Regions from separate parts of the Kitasatospora sp. NPDC053057 genome, predicted to be linked through region 1. Evidence: riboswitches for the same ligand, from Rfam matches in the RefSeq annotation. Region 1 holds a riboswitch; the other holds the start of a gene.

Region 1 (15,268 bases):
GTGGAGACATCGGCCGCGACGGAGGATGAGCTCGCCCCGGCCCTCACCCTGGTTCGTGCCGTACTGACCGAACTCGGCATCGATGAGGACGATTTGACCACCGAGCTGTACACCGACGCGGTCGCGGCAGCGGACTACTGCCTGGTGTCGGCCCGCAGGGCCTCCATGAACCACGCGAACACCGGCGCCAGGCTTGGTGGAACGGGCCATCCGTTGATGACAGCCAGGAGGTGCCAGTAGCGTTCCGCGCGCGGGTCGCCGGCCATCTCCAGGCGTGTCAGCAGCCAGTGGCGCAGGTCGGCGTCGTCGGCGCGGCTGAAGGTCTGGGCGTAGCGGGCGGTCAGGGTGTTGAGGATTTGTGCGGCCTCGGCAGAGGTTGGGGCGATGTCGGCGTCGAGCGCGCGGCCGATCTGGTCGCGCACGGTCTCGGTGAGGTCGTGGTGCAGCCCGGTGGTGTCGCCCTGGGCGCGCTCGGCCGCCTGGTACTGCGCCATGCGGCGGACGGCGGTGCGGAAGTCCGGGTCCTGGGCGAGCTCGGCGAGTTCCACCCAGGCATCGACCTGATCGGGTTCGGGGTCGTCCGGCAGATCGGGCATGGCCGAGCGCATCATGTCCACGAAGTCGGCGTTGGCATCCAGACCGCCGAAGGTGTCGTCGATGAAGTCGCTGATGAGGCACCGGCGTTCGACATCGGAGAGCTTTGCGAGTTTGTGCATGAGATCCATTTCCTCAGTGGTGGAGCCCCGCTTGGCCACCGCGCGCAACACCGCCCGCCGGAGCCGGAGCGTGCGGATCTGCACCTCCAGAGCGTCGGCGTGCGCGGCCGCGATCTCGGGCACCGTGACCTCGTGGTCCAGCACCTGCCGAATGACGGCAAGGTCGAGTCCCAGGTCGCGAAGAGTGCGCACCATGTCCAGACGCGCGAGTGCGCTGATGTCATAGAGCCGGTAGCCAGCCGGGCTGCGGTCCGTCGGCGGCACGATCCCGGAATCGGAATAGAACCGAATGGTCTTGACCGTCAGCCCGGTCCGCCGAGCCAGGTCGCCGATCGAGAAGAGCGTGTCGCCGTCCATGTCTCCCACCTTTGCGTCTCCCCCTGCTGGAGACTCAAGCTCCTTCGCTTGCCGAACGGCAGCGAACAGCTCTCCCCCGCAGATCTCGACAATTCCACCGACGCCGCCAGCCGGGGTCCGCCAGCACTCGGTTGAGCTCGGATTGTGAGCCTCGGGGGATGAGTGATCACGAGTCGACCGATGCGGAACTGTGAGCAACAACCAGGAAGCGTGAGGAGCTGGCGATGGTGGCGTATCACGACGCCTCCGCCCTCTCCGAGAGGGCGGAGGCGTTGCAGACGATCTCTTATCGGCGCGCTCCCTGCGGCCACAGCACTTCGACCGGCACACCTCGCTGCTGCGCATACGCGACCACGTCTGCTGTGCCGCCGTATCCCCGGGCCGGCAGACCGTCCCAGACGGCGAGGAGCTTGTCGACGCGCTGGACGAGGATCTCGCTTCCCGCCATGTGGGCAGCTTCGCTGGACTCCACGTGTCCGGTGCGGTGAATGGCGGTGGCGGACTCCAACAGCCGGTCGTAAACGGGGTGATGCCACTCCGGCAGCCCGCCCCGGTACTGATCGGCAGGGATGACGACCTCCAACTGCGCACCCCGCGCAAGCGCGATCTCTGCCAACCAGGCGTCCGGCCCGTCCGCGATGCACGACACGACGGTGAGGCTGCTCGAATCCTCGCTCACGAGCGAGGATTCGAGCAGCTGTCGGACCTGCCCTTCGATCTCGGCCGTCAGCCCCCGGTGCCCTGTGATCCCGATCAGCATTTCGCATCAATCCAACTGCGCAGCGCGCTCATCCAGTTCTTCGACGCCCGGAACGTCGCGGAGACGGTAGAGGCGGGCTCGCATATCGCTGACAGCGTCCTGGACTTTGATGGAGCGGATGCCGTCCGCGCAGTCGAGGAAGTCGTTCCAGGAGACGAGGGCCCCGTCGACGTCGTCCTGGCGGAGACGGACGGTACCGAGGTCGGCGAGGACGATGGCGCGGGTGCGGCGGCGGTCGAGTCCGTGGATGTCGAGCGAGTGGTGGAGGTGTTCCTGTGCGCTGCTGTAGTCGCCGAGTCGGGCGAGGATCATGCCGGACTCATGGGCCCACCGGCCGATGCTGTAGTGCGAGGCCCATGACGCGCCCGGCGTGTCGGTGGCCCGTTCGATCGCGGTCTGGGAGGCCGAGAGCGCAGCGGTGGCGGTGCGGCGGTCGCCATCGAGCGCTGCCGCGTTGGCCAGGGTGGCCTGGTAGTAGGCGAGGGCTCGGGGTGCGTCAAGAGTCTTGGCATGGTCGACGCACTCTTCCGCTATCCGGACGGCGGTGGGCCTGAAGCCGAGGTCAATGGCCTGGACGGCGAGGCCGCGCAGGGCGGTGGCGGCGAGTTCGGCGTCGCCCGCTTCGGAGGCGAGGCGGAACGAGTGGGCGTAGTACTGCTGGGCGGCGTCCTGGTTGCCTTCGTCCTGGGCCATCCAGCCGGCCAGGTGGACGAGCTGGGCGGTCGCTGCGAACAGCTCCCGGCCGACGGCTTCGGTCCAGGTGCCGTCCAACCAGGGTGCTACGTCGTCGTGGAGGTAGCGGACGGCGAGGTGGCGGGCGTGTCCGCCGCCGAGTTCGGCAGCGGCATCGCCGAGCGACTTCGTCATCTGCCGAATGGCGGCAACCTCGCCATGGCCGACCTGAACCTTGCCACCGGACTTGAGCCGCACACGCCGCAGGACGGCGTCGGGGTCAGGCAGCCCCAGTGCCGCGAGCGCGTACGCGCTGGAGGCGGCCAAGAATCCCCGGCGATCCACCACGTCCCTCCGGCTCAGCTCGATGACGGAATCCACGGTATCGCCAGCTGCGGTCTCATCCTGACCGGTTGGTGAGCTGCCGATCGTTTCTGCTAGATCGATGCCCAGGACCGAGATCAGATAAGGCATCCAGTATTTGGGAACGCGCCCACCGCGTTCCCAGCGGGAGACCTGGCCGCGGTCTGGCCCCGGGCCGCCTTTGCCTTCTGCCGCGCCGAGTTCGCGACCGAGCCTGGGCTGTGACCAGCCTTTCCTTTCCCGTGCACTCCTGATCAGGTCTGCGACAGTCGCGGATCCCCCTGACACGGGCGCCCTCCCTCGGGCCGGTACCTGGCCCACAGCGGCCGACAACTGGCCGACATCTGGTCCACACGCTGGCACCTTATCTCGGAGCGTGTACGGAGGTTGACTGAGAGTGAGAACTTGCTTGTGCGTCAGTGTCTCGGCTGCTGCCGAGACACTGACGCCTGGCTCTGTGCGGGCATCTATCCTGCCCCGGTTGGCCTGGAGGGACCCATGGTGGTTAGTCCACTGAGTAACGCTCGATTCCCGGTTCCGCTGGAGTGGGGGGTACCGCCGGGGGCCGATGCGGTGCCTGCGGCTCGACGGCTCGTGGTGGCGATTTTGCGGGAGTGGGGGGTGCCGGTGTCGGACGACGCGCTTCAGGATGTGGAGCTGTGTGCGAGCGAGGTAATCGCGAATGCCTTGCTGCACGCGGGGGAGCGGTGTGTTGTGTCCGTCCGGTGGCGTGGTGGGCGGGTGCGGGTGGAGGTGGCCGACCGGTGTTCGGAGTTGCCGTTGCGGGAGCGGGATGCCGAATCGACGGGCGGGCGTGGGCTGTTGCTGGTGGAGGCGCTCGCGCACGCGTGGGGGTGGTATCCGACCGGATCGGGGAAGACGGTGTGGTTCGAGTGCCTGGAGAGCGCCGAAGCGCCGTGCCCCACGCATGGGTGGGGCACGGCGCAGGACCTTCGCGTCCTTCACGAGGTGGCGTAGTGGCGACCACAGCACGCCTCGTGTGGTGGGTGCTGTTCTCGGCGGCTGTGGTGGCGGGGTTCGTCGCTGGGTGTGACCGCTAGAGAGCTTCCAGGGTCTGCTTCATGACCTGGGCGCCCCGGCTCACGCGGAGGCGGACCTGCTCGGCCATGGCGTGGGGGAGCACATCAGTGGTCCACACGAGGGGGCACCGACCAGGCCCCTCGGGGAGGACCTGGAACGAGGCGTGGTGGTGCGTCAGGGGAATCTTGAAGCCCTCGACCGCCGAGTACGCGAGCCGCCGCAGGTCGTCGTCGATGCTGACGATCAGCTCCCGGATCACCGCCCCGCCCGGCATGGTCAGGTAGCGGACATCCCCGTCGACTCGGGTGTCGAGGACGTCAGACGGCGTCCGCGTCGGCCTCGACGACGACGTCCTCGACGATGGTGGCGATGCTCCTCAACTCCCTCAGGACGTACCGAAGAAGCTGTCCAGGATCCGCTGCGCGGCCAGCCCCGCCGGCAGCGTACCGGCGCGGACCTCGGCCTCCAGCGACGGGGCCAGCCGCCGCACGTCCGGGTGCTCGTGCAGCCGCGCGTACAGCTGGTCGTGGACCATCGACCACGTCCACTCGACCTGCTGCTCCCGCCGCTTGGCCGCCAGCGCACCCGTCGCGTCGAGCACCTTGCGGTGCTGCTGCAACCGCTCCCACAAGACATCGAGCCCAGCCCCGTCGAGCCCGCTGCAGGTGAGCACCGGCGGCGTCCATGCCGCATCTGGCGCCTGCAACAGCCTTAGCGCGCCCGCGAGTTCGCGCGCGGCAGCGCGAGCGTCCCGCTCGTGCGGCCCGTCCGCCTTGTTGACGGCGATGACGTCCGCCAGCTCCAGCACGCCCTTCTTTATGCCCTGGAGCTGGTCGCCGGTCCGCGCCAGGCTGAGCAGCAGGAAGGTGTCGACCATCCCCGCCACCGCAGTCTCCGACTGCCCGACGCCCACCGTTTCGATGAGCACCACGTCATAGCCCGCCGCCTCCATGACCACCATCGACTCCCGGGTGGCTTTGGCGACCCCGCCCAGCGTCCCCGACGTGGGCGACGGCCGGACGAAGGCGGCGGGATCCACCGCCAGCCGCTCCATCCGGGTCTTGTCGCCCAGGATGGAGCCGCCCGTCCGGCTGGAGGTCGGGTCGACGGCGAGCACCGCGACCCGGTGCCCCAGTCCCGTCAGCATGGTCCCGAAGGAGTCGATGAAGGTCGACTTGCCGACCCCGGGCACCCCCGTGATGCCCACTCGGACCGCCCCGCCCGCGTGCGGCAGCAGCCGCTGGAGCAGCTGCTGCGCGAGCGCGCGGTGGTCGGGCCGGGTGGACTCGACGAGGGTGACGGCGCGCGCGATCCAGGCGCGCGAGCCGTCCAGGACACCCGTCACGTAGCTGTCGAGGTCGATCGTCCTCGGTGGCATCCGCTAAAAACCCAGCCTCACAGCTCGTGGCCGAGGTCGGCCGCCAGTGCCGTCAGCAGGTCGTACGCCGCGTCCGGGATCACCGTGCCCGGGCCGAACACGGCCGCCGCGCCCGCCTCGTACAGCGCGTCGAAGTCCTGCGGCGGAATGACGCCACCCACCACGATGGTGATGTCCTCGCGCCCCGCCTCCGCGAGTTCGGCGCGCAGCGCGGGCACCAGCGTGAGGTGCCCGGCGGCGAGCGACGACACACCCACGATGTGGACGTCGGCCTCGACGGCCTGGCGGGCGACCTCGGCCGGGGTCTGGAACAGCGGGCCGACGTCGACGGTGAAGCCGAGGTCGGCGAAGGCGGTGGCGATCACCTTCTGGCCGCGGTCGTGGCCGTCCTGGCCCATCTTGGCGACCAGGATGCGCGGACGGCGGCCCTCGGCCTGCTCGAACCGCTCGACCAGGTCGCGGGTGCGCTGGAGGGGAGCCGACGGGCCCGCTTCGTCTCGGTACACACCGGAGATGGTACGGATCTGGCCGGAGTGGCGGCCGTACACCTTCTCCAGGGCGTCCGAGATCTCGCCGACGGTGGCCTTGGCCCGGGCCGCGTTGACGGCCAGGTGCAGCAGGTTGCCGTCGAGTGAGCCGCCGCGCTGCGGGCCGGCCTCGGCGGCCGCCGTCAGCGCGCGCAGGGCGTCCTGGGTCACGGCCTCGTCGCGCTCCTCGCGCAGCCGACGCAGCTTCTCGATCTGCCGGGCGCGCACCGCGGAGTTGTCGACCTTGAGGACGTCGATCTGCTCGTCGCTCTCGACCCGGTACTTGTTGACGCCGATCACCGGCTGGCGGCCGGAGTCGATCCGCGCCTGGGTGCGGGCGGCGGCCTCCTCGACGCGCATCTTCGGGATGCCCGCGTCGATGGCCTTGGCCATGCCGCCGGCCGCCTCGACCTCCTGGATGTGCTGCCACGCCCTGGCCGCCAGGTCGTGGGTGAGCTTCTCGACGTAAGCCGAGCCGCCCCACGGGTCGATCACCCGGCAGGTGCCGGACTCCTGCTGCAGCAGCAGCTGGGTGTTGCGGGCGATGCGGGCGGAGAAGTCGGTGGGCAGCGCCAGCGCCTCGTCGAGGGCGTTGGTGTGCAGCGACTGGGTGTGGCCCTGGGTGGCGGCCATCGCCTCGACGCAGGTGCGCGTCACGTTGTTGAACACGTCCTGGGCGGTGAGCGACCAGCCCGAGGTCTGTGAATGGGTGCGCAGCGAAAGGGACTTGGCGTTCTTCGGGTCGAACTGCTTGACCAGCCTGGCCCACAGCAGCCGGGCCGCGCGCAGCTTGGCGACCTCCATGAAGAAGTTCATGCCGATCGCCCAGAAGAACGACAGTCGCGGCGCGAAGGCGTCCACGTCCAGCCCCACGTCCAGGCCCGCGCGCAGGTACTCCACCCCGTCGGCCAGGGTGTAGGCCAGCTCCAGGTCGGCCGTCGCACCGGCCTCCTGGATGTGGTAGCCGGAGATGGAGATCGAGTTGTACCGCGGCATCTTCTGCGAGGTGTACGCGAAGATGTCCGAGATGATCCGCATCGACGGCTGCGGCGGGTAGATGTACGTGTTGCGGACCATGAACTCCTTGAGGATGTCGTTCTGGATGGTCCCCGCGAGCTTCTCCGGCGGTACGCCCTGCTCCTCGGCCGCGACGATGTACAGCGCCAGGACGGGCAGCACCGCGCCGTTCATGGTCATCGACACCGACATCCTGTCCAGCGGGATGCCGTCGAACAGCTGGCGCATGTCGTAGATCGAGTCGATGGCGACGCCCGCCATGCCGACGTCGCCGGTGACGCGCGGGTGGTCGCTGTCGTAGCCGCGGTGGGTCGGCAGGTCGAAGGCGACCGAGAGGCCCTTCTGACCGGCCGCCAGGTTGCGGCGGTAGAAGGCGTTGGACTCCTCGGCGGTGGAGAAGCCCGCGTACTGGCGGACGGTCCACGGCTGGTTGACGTACATGGTCGGGTACGGCCCGCGCAGGTACGGGGCGATGCCGGGGTACGTCTCCAGGAAGTCCAGCCCGGCCAGGTCGGCCGCGGTGTACAGCGGCTTGACGCCGATGCCCTCGGGGGTGTCCCAGACCTGCTCTTCGGCGTCCTTGCCGGTGGACCGGCGCCAGGCGGCCTGCCACTGGGCGTCGGAAACCTCGGTGACGTCCCCGGCGGTGCCGCCGTCCAGCCCGATTCCGGTGAAGTCGGGGATCATCGAGCAACTCCGATCTGGTCCAGCAGGGAGGTCAGGACGGCGATCGCGTCCCCGCCCGCGTAGATGAACTCGTCCACTCCGGTGGGCACTTCGGCGAGCCGCCCGGCCAGCAGCACCCGCTGGGCGCCGGCCGCCTTCAGGGCGCCCGCGACGGCTGCGGCGTGCTCGCCGTACAGGGCGTCGCTGGAGCACAGGCAGGCGACGACGGCGCCCGAGGCGGCGAACGCCTCGGCGAACGCGGCCGGGTCGACGCCCTCGGTGGAGACGGTCGCGATGCCGCCGGCCTGGAACAGGTTGGCCGCGAAGGTGGTGCGTGCGGTGTGCGCGGCGGCGGTGCCGATCGAGGCCAGGAACAGCTTCGGGCGGGCGCCGGTCTCGGCCAGGAAGGCGTCCGAGCGGTCCCGCAGAGCCTCGTACGCCTCGGCGCGGCGCACCCGCGGCAGGCCGCCTTCCGGCGACGCCGGGGCCGGCTCGCGGACCAGCGGCTGCTCGTCCAGGTGCGGGAACTCGCTGACGCCGGTGACCGGTTCGCGCCGCTTGGCGAGCTTCCCGGACCGCTCCGCCCAGGTCGCGGCGATCCGCTCGCCGACGAGACCGGACTCCAGCGCGGCCTGCTGGCCGCCGGCCCGCTCGATCTCCTGGAACCAGGCCCAGGCGGCCTGCGCCAGCTCCTCGCCCAACTGCTCGACGTACCAGGAGCCGCCGGCCGGGTCGATCACCCGGGCCAGGTGGGACTCCTCCAGCAGGATCGACTGGGTGTTGCGGGCGATCCGGCGGGCGAAGGCGTCGGGGAGGCCGAGCGCGCTGTCGAAGGGCAGCACGGTGACGGCGTCGGCGCCGCCGACCCCGGCGGCCAGGCAGGCCACGGTGGTGCGCAGCATGTTCACCCACGGATCGCGGGCGGTCATCATCACCCGGGAGGTGACGGCGTGCTGACGCTGCGCCGAGGCCTCGGCGGAGGCGCCGGACACCTCGGCGACGCGGGCCCACAAGCGGCGCGCGGCACGGAACTTGGCGATGGTCAGGAACTGGTCGGCGTCCGCGGCGAAGCGGAACTCCAGCTGGCCGAGCGCGGCGTCCACGGACAGTCCGGCGGCGGTCAGCGCGCGCAGGTAGGCGACGCCGGTGGCCAGCGCGCAGCCCAGCTCCTGGGCGGGGGAGGCACCGGCCTCGTGGTACGGCAGGGCGTCCACCGTGAGCGCGCGCAGCTGCGGGTACCCGTCGGCGCAGCGGGCGGCCAGCGCGGTGGCCTCGGTGAGCAGCGCAGTGGTGCGGCCGGCGGAGCCGGTGCGGGCCTGGAAGCCGAGCGGGTCGGCGCCGAGGTTGCCGGCGGCGGAGCCGGGGGAGACCTCGCGCTCCTCGTACAGCTTGAACAACTGTTCGGCGGCGTCGGTGAATTCGGCCCCAGCGTCGAGTGCCACGGCGGCCAGGTCCAGGTACACCCCGGCGAGTGCCTCGGGCAGGGCGGCGACCGGCAGGCCCGTGCCGCCCAGCTCCAGCCAGAGCGAGCCGACGCCGTGCTCCAGGTCGGCCAGCACGGCCTCGTTGGTGCGCCGCCGGTCCGGGTCGGCGTGCCGCTGGCGTACGTCCCACCCGGAGACGGCGGAGCCCTGTGGGCGGCCGCCGCGGACGAACGGCGGGAAGCCGGGGTAGCCGGGCTCGGCCGAGGTGTTCTCGGCGGTGTACAGCGGGCGGGCGCGCAGCCCGTCCGGGAGCGCGGTGGTGAGCGCCTGCTCGGCGGCGGCGCCGGCCTCGGGCTGGGCACCGGACTTGCGCAGCACGCCCTCGACGAGCTGCTGCCACTGCTCACGGTGCGCGGCCGGGAACTCGGCGGCGAGGGGGAGCCTTTCGGGCGGGACCTTCATGTGCGCAGGTTAGCGCCCGTTCGCATGCCCGCAGGAGGGGCGGCGCGTGTGAGCTTGTTCTCGCTTTGGCGAACCTTTTGCACTCCTTCGGCCGTGGAGTGTCAAGCGGGGCGTCGACGGCCGCGCAGTGCGGGGCGTCAACGGGAGTGCGGGGAGGGGGATTGCGAACCAGACCGGTCTGCGGTCACTCCCCGGCCACTGACAGGACGATCTTCCCGGTGGTGCGGCCCCGCTCGCCCAGCCGGTGGGCGTCCGCGGCCCGCTCCAGCGGCAGGACGGTGTCGACCAGGACCCGCAGCCGGCCGGACTCGACCAGCCGGGAGACCTCGCGCAGGCCCTGCCGGTCCGGCTCGACCAGCATGAAGACGGCGCGGACGCCCGCGGCCGCGGCCTCGGCGAGGGGGAAGGCGTCGGTCGGCGGCTCGATGGAGACCAGGGTGCCGCCGGGGCGCAGCGCGCGCAGGGAGCGGGACCAGCTGGGGCCGCCGAGCGGGTCCAGCACGAGGTCGACCTCGCGGACGGCCTCGGCGACGTCCTGGGTGCGGTAGTCGACCAGCTCGTCGGCGCCGAGTTCGCGCAGCAGCCCGTGCTTGGCGCTGCTCGCGGTGCCGATCACGTATGCCCCCCGGGCCTTGGCGATCTGGACGGCGAGGTGGCCGACCCCGCCTGCGGCGGCGTGCACCAGCACCCGCTGCCCGGGGCGCAGGTCGGCGGTGTCCACCAGGGCCTGCCAGGCGGTGAGCGCGGCGAGCGGCAGCGCGGCCGCCTCGACGTGGCTCAGGCCGCGGGGGCGGTGCGCGAAGTGCCGGGCGGGGGCGGCGACGTACTCGGCGTAGCCGCCCGCGGGGTGGGGGAAGCGCGGCATCCCGTACACCTCGTCGCCCGGACGGAAGATCGTCACGCCGTAGCCGACCGCCTCGACCACGCCCGAGACGTCCCAGCCGAGGGTGAACGGGGGCGTGCCGCCGGTGGCGAAGGTGCCGCGCGAACGGGTCTTCCAGTCGGCCGGGTTGACGCCGGCGGCGTGCACCCGGACCAGGATCTCGCCTCGGCCCGGCTCGGGTCGGGCGGTCTCCACCAGCCGGAGCACCTCGGGGCCTCCGGCGGTGTCCTGCGAGATCGCGCGCATGGTGTCGGTCATGTGGTGCTCCTCCGGTCGTCGGCCCGGACGGCTGACCGGGCACCCCGTCAGCGTGCCGGTGCGCGGCGGCCCCTGGTGGTGGCGCGATGGCCACAGGGTGAAAGGATCCGGCCATGCACCACGTCGGCGTACTCGCCCTGGACGGCGTCTTCCCGTTCGAGCTCGGCATCCCGGCCCGGATCTTCGGCACCGCCCGGGACGAGGAGGGCAGTCCGCTCTACACCGTCACCACCTGCGGCCTGCACGGCGGACCGGTCCGCACGGCCGCCGACTTCGACATCGCGGTCGCCCGGGACGCGGGGTTGCTCGCCACCGTCGACACCGTCGTCATCCCGCCCTCGGAGTCGCTCGGCGCCATCCGCGAACACGGCACCCTGCCCGAGGCGCTGCGGACCGCGCTGGCCGCGATCCGCCCCGGCACCCGGGTGGTGGGCATCTGCACCGCGAGCTACGTGCTGGCCGCCGCCGGCCTGCTCGACCGGCGCCGGGCCACCACCCACTGGCGGGAGGCCGACCGGCTGCAGCGGATGTTCACCACCGCCCGGATCGACCCGGACGTCCTGTTCGTCGACGACGGCGACATCCTGACCTCGGCCGGGGTCGCCGCCGGGATCGACCTGTGCCTGCACCTGGTGCGCCGCGACCACGGCAGCCGGGTCGCCAACGAGGTGGCCCGCTCCTGCATCGTCCCGCCCTGGCGCGACGGCGGCCAGGCCCAGTACATCCGTCGCCCCGTCCCCGAACCCTCCGCCGCCGGCACCGCCGCCACTCAGGCCTGGGCCCTGGAGCGCCTCGCCGAGCCGCTCACCCTCGCCGACCTGGCCGCCCACGCCCACACCAGCGTGCGCACCTTCTCCCGCCGCTTCCGCGAGGAGACCGGCACCACCCCCGCCCAGTGGCTCACCCGCCAGCGTCTCGACCTCGCCCGGCACTACCTGGAGACGACGGACTGGCCCGTCCCGCTGGTCGCCCGGCGCTCCGGCCTCGGCACCGGCGCCTCGCTGCGCCAGCACCTGCGCGCCGCCATCGGGGTCGGGCCGCAGGCCTACCGGCGGACCTTCCAGCCGAGCTGATGCATCGTCAAGATCCTTGACCGGTAACCGTGCAGTCCTCCTCGGCCAGGGCGGCAGGCGCCCGCCCGACCCGTTCGGCCGGGGTCAGCTGACCGCTGCGGTGGACCACGTCGGCGCCCATCACGGCGACGAACTCGCCCGCGTGGACGGTCAGGTCGACCCCGCGCAGGGCGTGCACCTCGGCGGCGCCGCGCCCGTGCGCTCGGGAGACCCCGGACAGCTGCAGGACGGGTGCGGGCCGGCTCGGATCGATGTGGGACGCGGTTCCCCTCGTGGGCTGTTCAGCTGTATATGTCGATGAACTATATATGCCGCGAGCGGGCGCACAAGCTGCCCGGGTTTGGTCAAGGTTCTACAAAGCTGTCGAAGATCAGCCGAAAAGGTGAACTCGGGTGGCCGCGGCGGGTCTATGCTTTTCGAGGTTTGAAAAGGCACCTCGTTCGGTGAGGCGTCTTCACGGACACAGGCCACTGACCCGACGACGTCGAGAGACGCCCAGGTTCAGGACAGGTCTTCCCGAGTTAAGGGTTGACCCCAAGTGGCTTCCGGCCGATCCGGCTGGACACGCCGTGGAGTGCCAAAGCTCTGACGAGTTGGGGTGTACCGGTCCATCGTTGACCGGTGTGCTCCTTGCCGTGTCGTGACGCGGCGCACAGACGGTGCGCCCCCGACCGGGAGGAGGCGAGAGACGTGGACTGCAATAGTCCGGGCCACAGTAGCCCCTACCCCCGCATGCTCTCGAACACCTCCGGCACGCGGTAACAACCTTCCCTGCGCGTTCACCCGGCGTTTCGTCCTGCGCTCGACCATGCCCGGACGCAAACCGCCTGACGCATCGTCATGCCCGCACGGCCGCCGCCGCTCAGCGTCGCCGTACGGAGCGGACGTCGTGCGCTCGCAGGGAGGATCGCTGCTGCGTGCCCCCTGTCGCCCTCTCAAGGAAGAGGGCAGGGAGGCCCCGCCATGACCAACGTGATGCTGGACCCGAAGGTTCCCACGGTCCCCACCGCTCCCGCCGCCGCCCAGTCCGCCGTGCTCGACGACGCCCACGTCGGCGACATCAAGGGCGCGCTCGGCACCATCCGGCTCGACGACACCACCCCCCGCAGCGGACTCTCCGCCCGGCTTAAGACCCTGCTGGCGATCGTCGGTCCCGGCCTGATCGTGATGGTCGGCGACAACGACGCCGGCGCCTTCTCCACCTACGGCCAGGCCGGCCAGAACTACGGCACCCAGCTGCTGTGGACCCTGCTCATGCTCGTCCCGGTGCTGTACGTCAACCAGGAGATGGTGCTGCGCCTGGGCGCCGTCACCGGCGTCGGCCACGCCCGCCTCATTCTGGAGCGCTTCGGCAAGTTCTGGGGCGCGTTCAGCGTCATCGACCTCTTCCTGCTCAACGCCCTCACCCTGGTCACCGAGTTCATCGGGGTCACCATGGCGGCCGGGTACCTCGGGCTGCCGAAGGTCGTCTCGGTGGTGCTGGCGGCGGCGATCATCATCGCCTCGGCCTTCACCGGCTCCTTCCAGCGCTTCGAGCGCGTGGCCATCACGCTGTGCATCGGCTCGCTGCTGCTGGTGCCGATCTACTTCATGGTCCACCCCAAGACCTCGCAGATGGCCCACGACTTCGTGACGCCGACCATGCCCGGCGGCGCCGGCCAGCTCGCCGCCGTGATGCTGGTCATCATCTCGATCGTCGGCACCACCGTCGCCCCCTGGCAGCTGTTCTTCCAGCAGTCGTACGTCATCGACAAGCGGATCACCCCGCGTTTCATGAAGTACGAGAAGGTCGACCTGTGGATCGGGATCGTCGTGGTCATCGTCGGCGCGGCCGCGCTGATCGGCCTCACGGCGGCGGCCTTCGCGGGCACCGACGGCTTCGGCCAGTTCTCCGACACGGCCGCCGTGGCCAAGGGCATCGAGGACAAGGCCGGCCACCTCGCGGGCGTGCTGTTCGCCATCGCGCTGCTGGACGCCTCGATCATCGGGGCCTTCGCGGTCTCGCTGTCCACCGCCTACGCGATCGGCGACGTGTTCGGCATCAAGCACTCGCTGCACCGCGGGGTCAAGGGCGCCAAGGGCTTCTACGCGGTGTACGCGGGCCTGGTGGTGGTCGCGGCGGCGATCACCCTGCTGTCCAACGACTACACCCAGGGGCTGATCACCCAGTTCGTCCAGGTGCTGGCCGGGGTGCTGCTGCCCTCCGCCACGGTCTTCCTGCTGCTGCTCTGCAACGACAAGGCCGTGCTCGGCCCCTGGGTCAACGGGCCGCGGACCAACGCCTTCACCTCCACGGTGGTCGGCGTGCTGGTGATGCTCTCGCTGATCCTGACCGCCTCGGTGGTCTGGCCGGGCATCAGCTCCGACGCGATCCTGTGGATCATGGGCAGCTGCGGCCTGGTGGGCGTGCTGGTCGCCGGATACTTCTTCACCGCCGGCCGCACCGCCACCAAGGAGGACCCTATCGACCGCACCGGCCGCGAGGACTGGCGGATGCCCCCGCTGGAGACGCTGAGCCGTCCGGTGATGTCCACCGCCCGCAAGGTCGGCATGGGCGCCCTGCGCGCCTACCTGCTGCTCGCGATGATCATGGTCATCATCAAGATCGTCCAGACCGCGCTGAACCACTGAGCCACCGGCCGCAGCCCGTACGGACGGGTGGTGAGCAGCGGCTCGCCACCCGTCCGTTGCTTTGCCCGCGCTTCCCTTGCCCATGTTCGGCCGTGACTCCCGCGAATCCTCTGGAGGAGGTGCCGTCGTGCACACCCTGACCACTGTCGAGTTCCTGGTCCGGCTCGCCACCGGCGTCGCCTGCGGCGCGCTGATCGGCGTCGAGCGCCAGTGGCGCGCCCGGATGGCTGGCCTGCGCACCAACGCCCTGGTCGCCGCCGGTGCCACCCTGTTCGTCCTGTACAGCGAGGCCGTCGGTGACACCGGAAGCCCCACCCGGGTCGCCTCCTACGTCGTCTCCGGCATCGGCTTCCTCGGCGGTGGCGTCATCCTGCGCGACGGCGCCGGCGTGCGCGGCCTCAACACCGCCGCCACCCTGTGGTGCTCGGCCGCCGTCGGGGTGCTGGCCGCCTCCGGCAAGCTGGACCTCGCCGTCCTCGGCACCCTGGCCGTGCTCGCCGTCCACCTGGTGCTGCGCCCGGCCGGCCGACTGCTCGACCGGGCCCCGCAGTCCGGCAGCGACCCGGACTCCACCTCCCGGGCCACCGTCCACCTGGAGTGCGACCGCAAGTCCGAGACCCACATCCGCGCCCTGCTGCTCCAGGCCCTGACCGCCTCCGGCCTCGCCCCCACCGGCCTGCGCGCCCGCCGCACCGAGCAGGGCGACGCCACCAGCCTGCGGGCCACCGTGGCGATCAGCGGCCAGGTCGCCCCGGCCCTCGAACAGGTCGTCACCCGGCTGTCCCTGGAGCCCGGTGTGCGGGACCTCCACTGGCACCTGGACGACGAGCCGGACGAGCCGGGCAACCCGGCGCTGGCCTGACGGTGCTGGTGTAGAACGGAAGGGCCGTCACACGAACCTTCCGGGAGGCCCGATGCTGAAAGCCGACCCCGAGCACGGGCCGCTGGTGCCGATGCTGCTGGTGCTGACCGTGGTCACCGGGGTGGTGGACGCGGTCAGCTACCTGGCGCTCGGGCACGTCTTCGTCGCCAACATGACC
Region 2 (15,268 bases), on a different contig from region 1:
GCTCGGCGAGTTCGGCGCTCAGCCGCTCGGGAGCGCCGAGTTCGGCGTCCTCGGGGTGGACGAAGTCCGGGGCCGCGGCGCGCTCGGCGATCCGCTTCCAGAGCCGGTCGGCGTCCGGGTGTCCGAGCACCTCCAGCTCGCGGGCCCGCAGCACCAGGGCGGTGAAGTCCTCCGGCTCCGGCTCGACCACCCGGCGCGCCGCAGGAGCGACGGCCGGAGCCGCGCCGAGCTCCGGCGCGGCGGCGGCCCGCACGCCCAGTGCCAGCGGCTCGGCCAGCAGCGGCCGGGCGGCCAGCCGGGCGCGCCGGGCGGCGCTCACCGCGTCGGTGCCGTTGCGGGCGTCGAACCGGGCGGCCAGTGCGTCGGCCTCGGTGCGCAGGTGGACGAGCAGGGTGTCGACCGTCCAAGCGGTGCCGGCCGGACCGCTGACCGCCAGCGAACCGTGCCCGGCCCGGGCCAGGGCGGCGATCAGCACCTCGACGCCGGTGAGGAAGTCGAGGACCCCGAGCGGGTCGCCGGTGACGGCGAACAGGTCGCGGTTCTCGGCGAGGAGCTCCAGGCCGCGCGGCTCGTTGCCGGTCAGGGCGCAGAACTCGATGTGCTGGCCGACCGGCCGCACCATCCCCGCCCTGCCGCGGGCGAAGCGGTAGCCGGTCAGGTGGCTGGAGCAGGCCTCGTCGAGGCGGCCCTCGCGCAGGAGCGGCAGCAGGGCGGCGGCCTGGCTGCGGTAGGGCTCCTCCGCGCAGGTGCTCTGGCCGTCGAGGACGGGCCTGAGGATCTCCAGTGCCCGCGCGTCGTCCCCGGCGGCGACCTGGTGGTCGGCGCGGGCGCGGGTCTCGCAGGCGTGGCAGTCGCTGAGTTCGGAGCGCGGGCGGGCCGTCCACAGCTCGTAGGCGTTCTGGACGTCGGTGCCGGTGTGCACGGCCAGGTGGTAGCGCTGGGCGTAGTACGGCTGGAGGTCGAAGCCGGCCGCCCGGTAGCGGTCCCGCAGCTCGGTGTGCCAGCGCCGGATCGCGGCCAGCGGGACGTCCGGGGTGTCCAGGAGCGCGACGGCCACCCACTTGAAGCGCCAGAACACCTGGTGGCGGGCCCACTCGCCGAAGCCGTCCGGGTCGGCGTCCCAGAGCTTGAGCACCCGGGCGAAGACCACCGGGGTCTTGCTGCGCTCGCCGTCGTACTCGTAGGCCTCCATGAGTTCCAGCAGGGCCATCGAGCGGACCCCGGTGTCCTCGAACTGCTCGGCGGCGTCGACGAGTTCCTCGGCCGTGACGGTGCGGGTGCGACCGTACGGGCGGGCGTCGTTCTCGCGCAGCGCGGCCATCACCGCGTCGGGGGTGTCCAGCATCACGCCTCCTTCTCGTCGGTGCCCGCGGAACCGGCACCGGCCGCGCCCGCCGCCTCGTGGCCGAGCATCGCGTGGTCGAGCAGGCTGATGAAGGAGCGGTTCAGCAGCGCGGACTCGCTGGCCTTGAGCGGGCGGCGGGTCATCAGCACGGCCTGCCCGTACAGCGCCTCGACGGCGGTGACGGCCAGTTCGCGGTCGGTGACGGTGGCGGCGCGGCGCACCAGCGGGTTGAGGTGGTTCAGCACCAGCTGGGCGCGGGGCACCTCGGCGCGCAGCGAGCCCAGGATGTCCGCCCACAACCCGTCGGCCTCGTCGGCGAGTTGGGCGCGGGTGCGCTCGTGCCGGGCCTCCCGGTTGTCGAGCAGCAGGGCGGGCGCGTTGGTCGGGTGGAAGCTGCGCAGGGCGACGTCGCAGTCGAACCGGCCGACCACCTCGCGGGCGATCGCCAGGAAGACGCCCGCGGCCAGTTCGGCGGCCGGGTCGACGGTGTCCAGGTGCGCGGTGACGGTGCCCGGGTCGAGGTCGGCGACCGAGACGCCGGGGCGGATCTCCGGCAGCCGGTGCACCAGGTCACGGTCGTAGGTGTAGCCGCCGTTGACCACGCCGAGCCCGGCCGCGCCGGCGATCGGGGCGACCTGCCGGAACTCCTCGACCGTACGGGTCACCAGCACCACCGGGTGGCTGCGTGCGAACTCGTCCAGGGTGACGTTGCCGTCGGTGGTCTCGAACGGCAGCCAGGGCAGCATCATCCGCAGCAACTCGTCGTCGTAGCGGGCGAGTTCCTTGACGGCCAGGTGGTGCACGGAGAGGAAGCGGTGCAGCAGCGCCGGGTCGCTCGCGGACAGGCCGGTGAGCCAGTCGCGGATCCGGGCACCGAGCGCGTCGCGGACGGCGGCCAGCGTCTCGTCGGCGTACAGGCCCTCGCGTGAGGCGGTCGGGCGCAGCCCGTCGGTGTCCACCACGCAGCGGACGAAGAACGCCCAGTCCGGCAGCAGTTCGTCGGCCTGGTCGGAGAGCAGCATGCCCTTGAGGTGCACCCGGTGGCCGTTGCGGCGCGAGGGCGGGGCGGCGTCGGGCAGGACGTACGCGACGCCGCGCAGGCCGACCAGCGGAAGGTCCAGCTCGATGGTGTCGAGCGGGGTGAAGTCGAAGGTGGCGCGGCAGTACTCGGCGAGCGCGTCGCGCCGGGCGAGCGGGGAGCCGTGCCGGGCGGCCCACGGCGGGGTGCGGTTGATCTGGTGCGCGGTGCCGGCCGCGTCGATCACGGTGACGTCGTGGCGCAGCAGGCTGCCGAAGTCCCGGGCGAGGGAGAGCACCCGGGCGGAGCGGGTCCACTCGGCGGCGTCGGCGCGCGGGGCGAGGGTGACGGTGGTGCCGGGCTCGGGCTTGGCCGAGGCGGGCAGGGTGCGGATGGTGTAGCTGCCGTCGGAGCTGCCGCGCCACTCGATCACCGGCGCGTCCGGGCTCCCGGCGTGCCGGGTCACCACGGTGATCTCGTCGGCGACCACGAAGCAGGCGAGCAGGCCGATGCCGAACTGGCCGATGAAGTCGCCGCGGGCGGCGGCCAGGCCGGCGCCGTCCAGCCGGCCGTCGGCGTCGCGCTTGGAGCTGCGGCCGATGGTGGCGAGGAAGGTGTGGACGTCCTTCTCGGTCAGGCCGATGCCGGTGTCGGTGACGGACAGCTCGTCGTCGGCGCGGACGGTGATGGCGGTCGGCGCCTCGGGGTCGAGGGCGCGGCGCGCGGAGATCGCGTCCACGGCGTTCTGGAGCAGCTCGCGCAGGTAGACACGCGGGCTGGAGTAGAGGTGGTGGGAGAGCAGGTCCACCAGTCCGCGCAGGTCCACCTGGAAGGTGTGCGCACTCGTCGGGTTGTCGGATGGGGACACCGGAGGCTCTTTCGGTCGCGGAATGCGGAAGGGGTTCAGTACGCGGCGCAGCGGTCGCGGTGGGCGCGGAAGGTCCTGACCGGGTCGCCGGACAGGTAGTGCCAGGGCGACTCGGTGACGAAGCCGTCCAGCGCGTCGAACAGCAGCCGCGCCGTCTTGGGCTGGTCGGCGAGCGAGAAGGCCATCGCGAAGGTGTTGAAGCTCGCCTGCCAGCCGCGGACCGGCACGAAGTCCGGGTGCAGGACGGAACGGAACGCCGCCTCCTGCAGCTCGGCCACCACGGCGGGGTCGGCCAGGTGGGCGCGGTCCTCGCCGTCCGGGAGGTCCAGCCAGCGCTCCAGGTGGGCCAGCGCGACCAGCTCGCCGAGCTGACTGCCCTCGGGGGCGGCCAGCATCGCGGAGCGGGCGAACCCGTGCATCGCCTCGTGCGAGCCGCCCCACTTGGCGCACAGCTGCTGGAGCCGCTGGCGGTGCGAGGCGGGGTGCCCGGGTACCCGGCGCACGGCGGCCTCGAAGCGGCAGTCGGCGACCTCCGGGCCCAGCGAGGCGCCGCGTGCGCTGATCTGCAGGAAGTACCAGGGGGCGAGCCAGGACGGCTCCCGCTCGGCGACCTCCAGCAGCTGCTCCTCGGCGACGTCCAGCCGCTGGTGGAACAGCTTCCACTGCTCCTCGGTGACCTGCTTGGCCTGGGCGCGGGTGCGCGCCTCCCAGGCCCAGCTGACGTGCCGGGCGCCGGACAGCAGCAGCGCCAGCGCGTCCTGCGGGTCGTCCGCCACCGCGCGGGCCGTCCACTCCTCGACCCCGGCGACGTCCGCGACCGCCCCGGCGAGCCAGGTCAGCTCGGCGCCGTCCGCCGCGGCCAGCGCCGGGCGCAGCGCCGTCCAGTCCCCGGCGGCGGCCTGCCCGAGCACCTGGCGGACGGACTCGTCCCCGAAGGCCGGGTCGAACCTCGGCTCGGCCGCCCGGTCGGCGGCGGGCGCCCCGGCGGCCCGTCGGCCCAGCCCGAACCCGAACCCGCGCCGACCGGCGCGGTCCTGCCCGCCCTCCCCGCCCGTGCGGCGTCGGAACAGCGGCATGTGTGGCCCCCTCGAACATCATCGGCATCTGTCGCATGGCCCCACTGCGGCCACCCACGTGAGTACATATCACGGGCGGCTGAGGTCACTTTCCCCAGCCCAGCGCCGTCCGGGAACCGTTGGCATCTTGCTGCCTGACAGTTCTCCGACACCGCGCACGTCACCGACCGGGCCACCCCCACCGGCCGGACCGGACTGCCGCCCGGCTGGGATGTGCCGCACTGCGCCCTGGACACCCTGCTGGCCCTGGGCCTGCACGAACTCCCGGCCTGCTCGTGACCTGAGCCCCGTCAGGCCGCGCCGAGCCCGGCGTCCGGCGTCTTCCCCGACTGCGCCTGCTCGATCCGGTTGACCAGCATCACGGCGAACCGCCGCGCGGCCGGCAGGTCCACCGGACCGCCCTCCGTCGTCACGCTCGCCACCACGGTGCCCGAGCGCACCACGATGCTCACCCCGTCCCCCGCCGACAGCGGCCCGACGAAGGCCTGGCTCTCACTGCCCAGCGCCGGGGCGTCGGCCTTGTGGAACGGCCCGACGGGATACGACGCGTAGGTCTCCTTCAACCGGTTCCTGGCCGCGTCCCGACTGGGCAGCGTCTCCACCAGGAACCGGGTCACCAAGTCCCCCGAGGAGAACCGGACCGACCCACTGAGCGGCTTGCCCGTGCACGGCGCCGCCGCCGAGCAGGTGACGGCGTGGTCGGCGGTGTCGACCTTGCGCTTCTCCTCGTCCCAGCCGGCCATCACCTTGGCGTCCGGCAACACCTGCCCGACCACCTTGTCATCCAGCAGGGCCCCCTCCAGGTCCGCACTGGGCACCGCAGCCGCCGGCGCGGGCGCCGCGCTCCCGCCGGCACCGGCGGCCCCACCCGAAGGCGCAGACGCCACAGCCGACGCCGAGCCCCCGCTCCCCGTCGGCACGGCAGCCGCACTCGTCGCCGTCGAGCCCGCCGAAGTCGCCGAACTCGCGGCCCCCGCAGCCCCCTTGGCATCCCCCGACCCCCCGGACGAACACCCCGCCAGCACCCCCACCAGCACCCCGCCCGCCACGACGGCGACCATCCGCCGACCACCCATCCCCATAGCGCGCTCCCTTACGGCTGTCCGTGACCCCTCAAGATAGCGACCACCCCGCACCCCACCCGCCCCGGGTCCCCCGCACACGAACCGCCCCACCCCGTGGAACGCCGAAGGGGCGGCGGCCTCCACGGCCACCGCCCCACCGGGCAATCCAAAACGATCCGGAACGATCCGAAAGGATCAGACCGCCGGGACCGGGAACGTCGGGTACTCGACGCCCGAGATGTACTGCACGACCCGCACGACCTGGCACGAGTAGCCGAACTCGTTGTCGTACCACAGGTAGAGGATCGCGTTGTCGCCGTCGACCTTGGTCGCCCCGGCGTCCACGATCGAGGCGTGGCGCGACCCGATGAAGTCGCTGGACACCGCGTCGGGCGAGTCGATGAAGTCGATCTGCCGCTTCAGCGGCGAGGTCAGCGAGATGTTCCGCAGGTAGTCGAGGACCTCCTCGCGGTTGGTCTCCCGCTTCAGCTGCAGGTTGAGGATCGCGATGGACACGTCCGGCACCGGCACGCGGATCGAGCTGCCGGTGATCTTCGCCTTGAGGTCCGGCAGGGCCTTGGCGACGGCCGAGGCGGCACCGGTCTCGGTGATCACCATGTTCAGCGGCGCCGAGCGGCCACGGCGATCGGCCTTGTGGTAGTTGTCCAGCAGGTTCTGGTCGTTGGTGAACGAGTGGACGGTCTCCACGTGGCCGCGCACGACGCCGTACTCGTCCTCCATCGCCTTCAGCGGCGGGACGATGGCGTTGGTGGTGCAGGAGGCGCAGGAGATGATCTGCTCGTCCGGCTTGATCATGTCGTGGTTGACGCCGTGCACGATGTTCGGCACGTCACCCTTGCCCGGGGCGGTCAGCACGACCTTGGCGATGCCGGGGCGCAGGTGCTTGGACAGGCCCTCGCGGTCACGCCACCTGCCGGTGTTGTCGATCAGGATCGCGTCCTTGATCCCGTACTCCGTGTAGTCGACCTCGCTCGGGTCGTTGGAGTAGATCACCGTGATCTCGTTGCCGTTGACGACGATCTTGTTGTTCGCCTCGTCGACGGTGATGGTGCCCTGGAACTGGCCGTGGATCGAGTCCCGGCGCAGCAGCGACGCGCGCTTGACCAGGTCGTCACCGCCGCCGTTGCGCACGACGATGGCCTTCAGCCGCAGACCGTTGCCGGAGGCCTTCTCGATCAGCAGACGGGCGACCAGCCGGCCGATGCGGCCGAACCCGTACAGCACGACGTCCTGCGCGGACCGGCGCTCCAGCTTGTTCTCACCGGTGGCACCGGCGACGGCCTGGGCGGTGAACTCCTCCACCGACAGGCCGTGGTCGTCCGCCCGGTAGGTCGAGGCGAGCATCCCGAGGTCGATCTGCGAGGGGCCGAGGTCCAGGGCGGTCAGCGCCTGCAGGAACGGCATGGTCTCGGTGACCGAGAGCTCCTCGCCCGCGATCTGCCGGGCGAAGCGGTGCGTCTTGAGGATGCTGACCACCGACTTGTTCACCAGGGAACGGCTGTGGAGCAGGACGGTCACGTCCTTCTCCCGGTGCAGCCGCCCGATGATCGGGATCATCGACTCCGCGATCTCCTCGCGGTTCTTCCAGTCCGTGAACACGTCGTCGTTGACAGTCACAAGTCCATCTTTCGAGCTGAGGGTGTTGCCCACATGGTAGCTTCGCCCGCCCGCGCCCCAGCGGCCGGTCCCCTCCTCCCCCACCTCGCCCGGGCCTCCCACCTGCGATTTCCTCCGCGCCCCCGCCCGCAAAGGTGATCACCACCACCTCCGGATCCCGTCAGCGGCAGGGGACTTGGCCATACAACCGCGCCCCCGGCCGCCGCCTCCGGCGGAGGATTTGCCGGGGGCGCGGTGGGGTGGGGTAATGAGAGACGGCCGGTGTTTCAACGTCCCGTGAGAGACCCGGGAGCTTGTGATGAGCGGTGGGCCGGAACCGATCAGTGCCGAGGGGCTGCGGGCGGTGCGCGAGGAGTTGGCGCAGCTGCGGGTGGAGCGGGGGGAGGTGGCCGCGACGCTGCGTGGGGACGATCCGGTGGGTGATCCCGCGGATGCCGCCGACGAACTGCAGCGGGCCTCCGACGTGACGCGACTGGACCGGCGGATCGCCGAGCTGGAGGGGCGGCTGCGGGAGGCCGAGGTGGCCGGGGCGCCGTCGACGGAGGTGATCGGGGTGGGATCGACCGTCACCGTGCGGTTCTCGGACGGCGAGGAGGAGACCGTCGAGATCTCCGAGCTGGCGGAGGAACGGGAAATGACCCTGGTGACCTACGACAGCCCGTTGGGGAAGGCGTTGTTGGGCCACCACGCCGGGGAGACCGTGAACTACGAGACGCCGGGCGGCGCGGCGAGCGCGGTCGTGCTGGCCGTGGGGAACGGCCGGTAGGTCAAAGGCGGAATTACCGTTCGGGGATATTCGCCGTACCTCCGATAGGCGCGGCTTGTCGACTCACAGGTGGTCGGCCTGGCCGTGGTGGGCGAGCTCAGCCTGACGGTCACCGCCGCCCACAGCCGCCGCCACCTGCCCGAGCCACGCACCGCCGCAGCCATGCACCGCCGGCAGGAGGGAGGATGCATCCGTACAGGCCTGACCGAACCCGAGGAGCCGACGACGATGGGCCGAGTGACCGTTCCGCGCAGAATACTGCGGCTGCGCCAGGGCACCCCCTCGCACCGCCCCGACTCCCTGGCCGCCGAGGAGCCGATGGAGATCCGGGTCGGCGGCCGCCCGCTGACGGTGACCATGCGCACCCCCGGCAGCGACTTCGACCTCGCCGCCGGCTTCCTGGTGAGCGAGGGCGTGCTGCACGCCGCCGGCCACCTGGCCGGGATCCGCTACTGCGCCGGGGCCACCGCCGACGGCGGCAACAGCTACAACGTGGTGGACGTGGTGCTCGCCGCCGGCGTGCCCGCCCCGGACGCCTCGCTGGAGCGCAACTTCTACACCACCTCCTCCTGCGGCCTGTGCGGCAAGGCCAGCCTGGACGCGGTGCGCACCACCGCGCCGTGGAGCGTCGCCGAGGACGGGCTGCGGGTCACCCCCGAACTGCTCTCCGCGCTGCCCGACCGGCTGCGGGCCGCCCAGAAGGTCTTCGACAGCACCGGCGGCCTGCACGCGGCCGGACTGTTCGACGCCGAGGGCCGGCTGCTCTGCCTGCGCGAGGACGTGGGCCGGCACAACGCCGTGGACAAGGTGGTCGGCCACGCGCTGCGCGAGGGCCTGCTCCCGGCACGCGGCACGGTGCTGATGGTCAGCGGCCGGGCCTCCTTCGAGCTGGTCCAGAAGGCCGTGATGGCCGGCATCCCGATGCTCGCCGCCGTCTCCGCGCCCTCCTCGCTGGCGGCGGACCTCGCCGAGGAGAGCGGCCTGACCCTGGTCGGCTTCCTGCGCGGCGACTCGATGAACGTCTACACCCGCACGGACCGGATCGCCCTCGCGGACGAGGGCAGCCGGACGGCCGTCCAGTCGGACCGCCAGTCGGGCAGCTGATCAGTCGGAAGGCTGGGGTGTCCAGCGGTGCAGGCCCTTGCGGTCGTAGTAGTGGGTCATCCCGAAGCCGAAGGCCAGGGCCAGTACCACGCCGACGGCGATCATGATCCAGCCGCGGGCCAGCCCGGCGTCGGAGCGCGCGTCGAAGAAGAGGATCGCCCGGATGCCGTCGCTCAGCTGGCGCATCGGCTCGAAGGCACCGAGGAAGCGGTAGAAGCCGGGCACCGCCTGCAGCGGGACGGTCGCCCCGGAGGACGGCAGGGCCAGCGCGATGAAGACGAACATGGACACCAGCTGCCCGATCCCGCCGAACGCGGCGTTGATCGCCTGCACCCCGAGGCCGACGGCGAGGCTGGCGCAGTAGGCGAAGAGCCAGAGCATCGCCATGTGCGGGGCGTCCATGCCGAGGATGCCGACCGTGCAGAGCAGCACCAGCGAGGTGGTGAGCAGCATGATCCCGGCGGTCATCACCATCTTGAGCAGCAGGGTCTGGGTGCGGCTGATCGGGACGGTCGGGCGGCGGGTGTGCCAGGGGCCGATCTCACTGTCGCTGTAGCCGAGCGCGCCGTCGACGCCGTTGTGGATGATGTTGCCGCCGATGAAGCCGCTCAGGACGGACAGCAGGGTGTAGTAGAAGGCGCTCAGCCCGAGCCCGCTGTGGCTGCCGATCGGGCCGACCCGGGTGGTGACGGCGAACGGGTCGGCGAGCAGCAGCCGGGCGATGGCGCCGCGGTCCGGGCCAGGGGCGCCGGAGGCCGGTACGGCGGCCAGCAGTTGCTTGCCGGCCGCGAGCGAGGCCTGGTGGGCGGCGCCCTGGGCGATCTGCGCGGCCATCGAGGCGCCGAGGCTGCCGAGGCGCGGGTTGGTGAGGACGGTGAGGGTGGGCCGCTCGGTGGCCCCGCCGGTGGCCAGCCTGGTGATGGCGGTGGTGAAGTCCTTGGGGACGAAGAGCGCGGCGTAGACCTTGCCGGAGGAGATCAGGTCGTGCGCGCCCGCGTCGTCGGTCTGCTTCCAGTTGACGGTCTCCCCGGGCGTTCCGGCCACCACCGCGCGGGTCAGCTGGGTGCCGAAGTTCACCGGCTGCCCGGGCGGCGGCGCGCCCTGATCGGCGTTCACCAGGGCGATCGGCAGCCGGTGCAGGTTCCCGTTCGGGTTGACGATGCCGCCCATGTAGAGCAGCGAGAGCACCACGGCCACCAGGGCGCACAGGACGCCCGGGAAGAGCCACAGTTTCGGCCGCCGGGCGAGCGCCAGTGCCCTCGCCTGCCGGGGAGCCCCCTGGGAGCCTGAGGTCGCCATGCCACCCCTCGGTTTCGGGCACGGGCCGGTGCCGTGCCGCTGCGGGTACGGCGGGAAGTCGTTCCGTGGTCGCGTCGTGGTCAAACCCGCGTCACCCGGGCGGTGGCACACCCGCGGCATGCGTCCGGGACGTCCGGCGCGTCCGGCATGCACCCGGCACACATCCGGAAGGGTAAAGGTTCTACCAAGTGCGCAAGTATCGCGCTCCGGCCGGTCTATGCTTCTGGAGGTTTGAAGAAGGCACCTCGTTCGGTGAGGCTTCTTCACGGACACAGGCCACTGATCCGACGACGTCGAGAGACGCCCAGGGTTAGGACAGATCCTCCCGACCTAAGGGTTGATCCGAAGTGGCTTCCGGCCCAGGGGGGTTGGACACGCCGTGGAGTGCCAAAGCTCTGACGAGTTGGGGTGAACCGGTTGCCGTTCCGCGCGCCGGCGAACTCCTTGCCGCGTCGATGACACGCACCACGGGGTGCGTCGACCGGGAGGAGGCGAGAGACATGGATTGCAGTAGTCCGGGCCACAGTAGCCCCTACCCCCGCCTGTCCTCGTACGCCCCGTACACCTCCGGCACGCGGTAACAACCTTCCCTGCACGTCCATCTGACGGTACGTCGGCATCACTCACCCATGCACGCGGCTCCGCCGTGCCCGTACGGGCGCGCGCACCGCCGCGGGCCGATGCGCCGTGCCCGCACGCAGGGGGGCTGCTGCCGTGCGCCCCCAACCGCCCCGCCTGCCCGGGGCTCACGGGAGGAACGCCATGACCACCAACGCCACCCTCAACTCCAAGGTCCCGCCGCCGCGTTCGGCGGTGCTCGACGACGCCCACGTCGGCGACATCAAGGGCGCGCTCGGCACCATCCGGCTCGATGACGACACACCGCGCCACGGGCTCTCGGCGAGACTCAAGACCCTGCTGGCGATCATCGGCCCCGGCCTGATCGTGATGGTCGGCGACAACGACGCCGGCGCCTTCTCCACCTACGGCCAGGCCGGTCAGAACTACGGCACCCAGCTGCTGTGGACCCTGCTCATGCTCGTCCCGGTGCTGTACGTCAACCAGGAGATGGTGCTGCGCCTGGGCGCCGTCACCGGCGTCGGACACGCCCGGCTGATCCTGGAGCGGTTCGGCAAGTTCTGGGGCGCGTTCAGCGTCATCGACCTCTTCCTGCTCAACGCCCTCACCCTGGTCACCGAGTTCATCGGGGTGACACTCGCGGCCGGGTACCTCGGGCTGCCGAAGGCGGCCTCGGTGGTGCTGGCGGCGGCGATCATCATCGCCTCGGCCTTCACCGGTTCCTTCCAGCGCTTCGAGCGCGTCGCCGTGACGCTGTGCATCGGCTCGCTGCTGCTGGTGCCGATCTACTTCATGGTCCACCCCAAGACCTCGCAGATGGCCCACGACTTCGTGGTGCCGAGCATGCCGGGCGCCACGGGTGAACTGGCCGCCGTGATGCTGGTCATCATCTCGATCGTCGGCACCACCGTCGCCCCCTGGCAGCTGTTCTTCCAGCAGTCGTACGTCATCGACAAGCGGATCACCCCGCGCTTCATGAAGTACGAGAAGGCCGACCTGTGGATCGGTATCGCGATCGTGATCATCGGCGCCGCCGCCATGATGGGCCTCACCGCCGCCGCCTTCGCGGGCACCGACGGCTTCGGCCAGTTCTCCGACGCGGCCGGCGTCGCCAAGGGCCTGGAGGACAAGGCCGGGCACCTGGTCGGCGTGCTGTTCGCCATCGCGCTGCTGGACGCCTCGATCATCGGCGCCTTCGCGGTCTCGCTGTCCACCGCCTACGCCATCGGTGACGTGTTCGGCATCAAGCACTCGCTGCACCGCGGGGTCAAGGGCGCCAAGGGCTTCTACGGCATCTACGCCGGCCTGGTGGTCGCGGCGGCGGCCATCACCCTGCTGTCCAACGACTACACCCAGGGCCTGATGACCCAGTTCGTCCAGGTGCTGGCCGGAGTGCTGCTGCCCTCCGCCACGGTCTTCCTGCTGCTGCTCTGCAACGACAAGGCCGTGCTCGGCCCCTGGGTCAACGGCCCCAAGACCAACGCCTTCACGGCCGCCGTGGTCGGCGTGCTGGTCACGCTGTCGCTGATCCTCACCGCGGCCGTGGTCTGGCCGGACATCAGCTCGGACGCGATCCTGTGGATCATGGCCGGCTGCGGGGTCGCGGGCGTGCTGGTCGCCGGGTACTTCTTCACCTTCGGCCGCCGGGGCACCAAGGAGGACCCGATCGACCGCACCGGCCGCGAGAACTGGCGGATGCCCCCGCTGGAGACCCTGGAGAAGCCGGTCATGTCCACCGCCCGCAAGATCGGGATGGGTGCCCTACGGGCCTACCTGCTGATCGCGATGATCATGGTCATCATCAAGATCGTCCAGACCGCGCTCAATCACTGAGGTCGGCCCGGACCCGTCGGCGCCGCCGACCGAAGCACCATCAATTCACGTGTCTTTCAGAGAACTTGTTCGCTTTCAGCCGCCCTGTCACGGAGGTGACCTGCCATGTCCATCGTTGCCGCTTTCCAGCCCACCCTTCCGTCCACCGACCGCGGCCGACTGCGCGCCGCCCTCGCCGCGGTGGGCCGACGCCTGGCAGCGAGCCCGCTGGACAGCCCCGTCCTGCGCGCCGCCGCGCCGGCCGCGCCCCTGCCGGGCGACCGCCCGCTGCCGTTGCGGGCCAGCTGGCGGGCCAGCTGGCGGACCGTCACCGCGCCCGACGGGACGCCCCGGCTGGAAGCCTCCTGGCACGCCGGGCACTGAACCGACCGACCCCACCAGCCGAAGGAGCATCGCCATGGCCGTGCGCTACCCCAGGCTCGACGCCATCTTCTCGGACCACGCCCCCGCCCCCGCCGCCCGACGCCCCGCCCCCGCTCCGCTGCCCGCCGTGGTCGGCCCGGGCGGCCTGGTGGTGGACTCCGAGCAGCGCACCGTTACCATCGACGGCCAGCAACTCAGCCTGCCGTACCTGGAGTTCGAGCTCCTCGCACACCTGGTCGGCAATCCGCTTCGGGTGCACTCCCGCCGCCAGCTGATGGAGACCGTGTGGGGCCGGCCCGACACGGGCGACACCCGCACCATCGCCACCCACATAGCCCGGCTCCGCCGCAAGCTCGGCCCCGGCCACCGGGAGGCGATCGCCACCGTCCGGCAGATCGGCTACAAGTACGACCCCCGACTGGTCCGCGCCGCCTGAACCGGTGCACAACACCAGTGCGCGGAACCACCGCGCTGAACCATCGCACCGAAGCACCGCGCCGAAAACCATCGCACCGAACCACCGCGCCGAACCATAGAAGGAGGACACCGCATGACCAGAGCAGCCATCCCGTTCCCCCGGACCGGCAGAACGACGGCCCTGGGCGGCGTCCTGCTCCTGCTCACCCTCCAGTGCCTCGCCGTCGGCGTCGCCCCCGAGCCCCTGCGGCTCTTCCTCTCCGGTGTGCTCATCGGCGCCTCGGTCGCCGGGCTGCTGCTCGCCCTGCTGCTGGCCCACAGCCGGCAGCGGGCGAGCCCGGCGGGACGGGACGGAAAGGCCGCTCCGGAGGACGACGCCCAGTGGTTCAGCGCCCGCTCGCTGGATGGCTTCCCGATGGAGCAGGTCCGCCCGCTCCTGCTCTCCCCCGGTGCCCCCGGCCTCAACCGGCTCTACACCGCCTGGGTGTTCGCCACCCACGGGCACGACCCCCAGTGGATCGCCCACCACCTCGACCTGCCCACCCCGACCGCCCGGCTGCTGGTCACCGCGGCCCGGCGGCACGCCACGTCCACCCCCTTCGACAGGAGGCCGCAGTGATCACGGCCCTCGACCACGTCCAGCTCTCCGCGCCGCCCGGCAGCGAGGCCCTGCTGCGCGCCTTCTACGGCGACGTGCTGCAGATGGCGGAGATCCCCAAGCCCCAGCCGCTGACCGGACGCGGCGGCTGCTGGTTCGCCGCCGACGGCGGACGGGTGCGGCTCTACCTCGGCATCGAGGAGCGCTTCCGTCCGAACACCAAGGCCCATCCGGGAATGGCGGTCTGCGAGATCGAGGACTTCGCCCTGCGGCTCGCCGAACTCGGCGCCCAGGTGGTCTGGGACGACAGCCTGCCGCCCCGGCGCCGCTTCTACACCACCGACCCGGTCGGCAACCTGCTGGAGTTCGTCGAGGCGGCCGAGCAGCAGGCCCTGACGGCGGCCCGAACAGCGGTCTGAGCACCGGTTCAATTGCGTACGGACGTCGGGAGGGAGCAGACTGCCCGGGTTTGCGAACCGGAGGTCCCCGTCGTGTCCCTCCCGAAGTCCGCCCCGGGCCTGTCCCGGGGCTCGCTGCCGTCCCGGACGGCGAGCCGCCTGGCCCGGATGACCTGGGTGGACGTGGTCGTGGCGGCCGCCGTCCTGGTCCTGCTCTACCTCGCCCTGCGGGTCGGGCAGGGCACCACCGTACGGTTCTCCACCGCCCGCGACGCCGCCGTGGACACCGACCCGGCCCGGCTGCCGTACGACGCGGCGCGCTCGCTGCTGCGGATGTTCGCCGCGCTCGTCGTCTCCGTCGGCTTCACCTTCGGCTACGCCTACGCCGCCGCCCGCAGCCGACGGCTGGAACGGGTGCTGATCCCCGCCCTGGACATCCTCCAGTCGGTGCCCGTACTCGCCTTCCTCACCGTCGCCGTGACCGGCTTCCTCGCGCTGTTCCCCGGCTCGATGCTCGGCCTCGAATGCGCGTCCGTCTTCGCCATCTTCACGTCCCAGGCGTGGAACATGACCTTCGGCTTCTACCACTCACTGGTCTCGCTGCCGCGCGAGCTCGACGAACTGTCCCGCTCCTTCCGGTTCAGCCGGTGGATGCGGTTCTGGAAGGTCGAACTGCCCTCCGGCATGATCGGCCTGGTCTGGAACGGCATGCTCAGCTTCGGCGGCGGCTGGTTCTTCCTGGTCGCCTCCGAGGCCATCAGCGTCGACAACCAGCGCTACGCCCTGCCCGGGGTCGGCTCCTACGCGGGCGCCGCCATCGCCGCCGGGGACCTCGGCCGGGTCGGCTGGGCGATCGCCACCATGGCCGTCCTCGTCATCGGCGTCAACTTCCTGTTCTGGCG

The links. Region 1 has a riboswitch for magnesium ahead of ACIG5E_RS12720 (NRAMP family divalent metal transporter). Riboswitches for the same ligand answer to the same signal wherever they lie in the genome.
Region 2: linked by a shared signal. The riboswitch ahead of ACIG5E_RS00290 (NRAMP family divalent metal transporter) and the one ahead of ACIG5E_RS12720 (NRAMP family divalent metal transporter) in region 1 are both predicted to bind magnesium.

Annotation. Positions count from the first base shown of each region.
Region 1 is NZ_JBITZP010000009.1:88,723-103,990, reverse strand. It holds gene cyaB (class IV adenylate cyclase) at 1-240, shown strand, start outside; gene ACIG5E_RS12775 (MerR family transcriptional regulator) at 135-1,073, opposite strand; gene ACIG5E_RS12770 (hypothetical protein) at 1,360-1,833, opposite strand; gene ACIG5E_RS12765 (tetratricopeptide repeat protein) at 1,840-2,979, opposite strand; gene ACIG5E_RS12760 (ATP-binding protein) at 3,367-3,846, shown strand; gene ACIG5E_RS12755 (hypothetical protein) at 3,926-4,168, opposite strand; gene meaB (methylmalonyl Co-A mutase-associated GTPase MeaB) at 4,295-5,287, opposite strand; gene scpA (methylmalonyl-CoA mutase) at 5,305-7,518, opposite strand; gene mutA (methylmalonyl-CoA mutase small subunit) at 7,515-9,383, opposite strand; gene ACIG5E_RS12735 (NADP-dependent oxidoreductase) at 9,568-10,524, opposite strand; gene ACIG5E_RS12730 (GlxA family transcriptional regulator) at 10,638-11,597, shown strand; gene ACIG5E_RS12725 (hypothetical protein) at 11,605-11,775, opposite strand; M-box (ykoK) riboswitch at 12,026-12,202, shown strand; gene ACIG5E_RS12720 (NRAMP family divalent metal transporter) at 12,573-14,228, shown strand; gene ACIG5E_RS12715 (MgtC/SapB family protein) at 14,356-15,090, shown strand; gene ACIG5E_RS12710 (YoaK family protein) at 15,143-15,268, shown strand, end outside.
Region 2 is NZ_JBITZP010000001.1:61,304-76,571, reverse strand. It holds gene ACIG5E_RS00330 (hypothetical protein) at 1-1,345, opposite strand, end outside; gene ACIG5E_RS00325 (HSP90 family protein) at 1,345-3,231, opposite strand; gene ACIG5E_RS00320 (hypothetical protein) at 3,267-4,307, opposite strand; gene ACIG5E_RS00315 (hypothetical protein) at 4,598-5,125, opposite strand; gene ACIG5E_RS00310 (glyceraldehyde-3-phosphate dehydrogenase) at 5,567-7,009, opposite strand; gene ACIG5E_RS00305 (GreA/GreB family elongation factor) at 7,308-7,775, shown strand; gene fdhD (formate dehydrogenase accessory sulfurtransferase FdhD) at 8,004-8,879, shown strand; gene ACIG5E_RS00295 (YhgE/Pip domain-containing protein) at 8,880-10,178, opposite strand; M-box (ykoK) riboswitch at 10,416-10,593, shown strand; gene ACIG5E_RS00290 (NRAMP family divalent metal transporter) at 10,941-12,590, shown strand; gene ACIG5E_RS00285 (hypothetical protein) at 12,696-12,953, shown strand; gene ACIG5E_RS00280 (winged helix-turn-helix domain-containing protein) at 12,988-13,389, shown strand; gene ACIG5E_RS00275 (hypothetical protein) at 13,504-13,989, shown strand; gene ACIG5E_RS00270 (glyoxalase) at 13,986-14,387, shown strand; gene ACIG5E_RS00265 (ABC transporter permease) at 14,535-15,268, shown strand, end outside.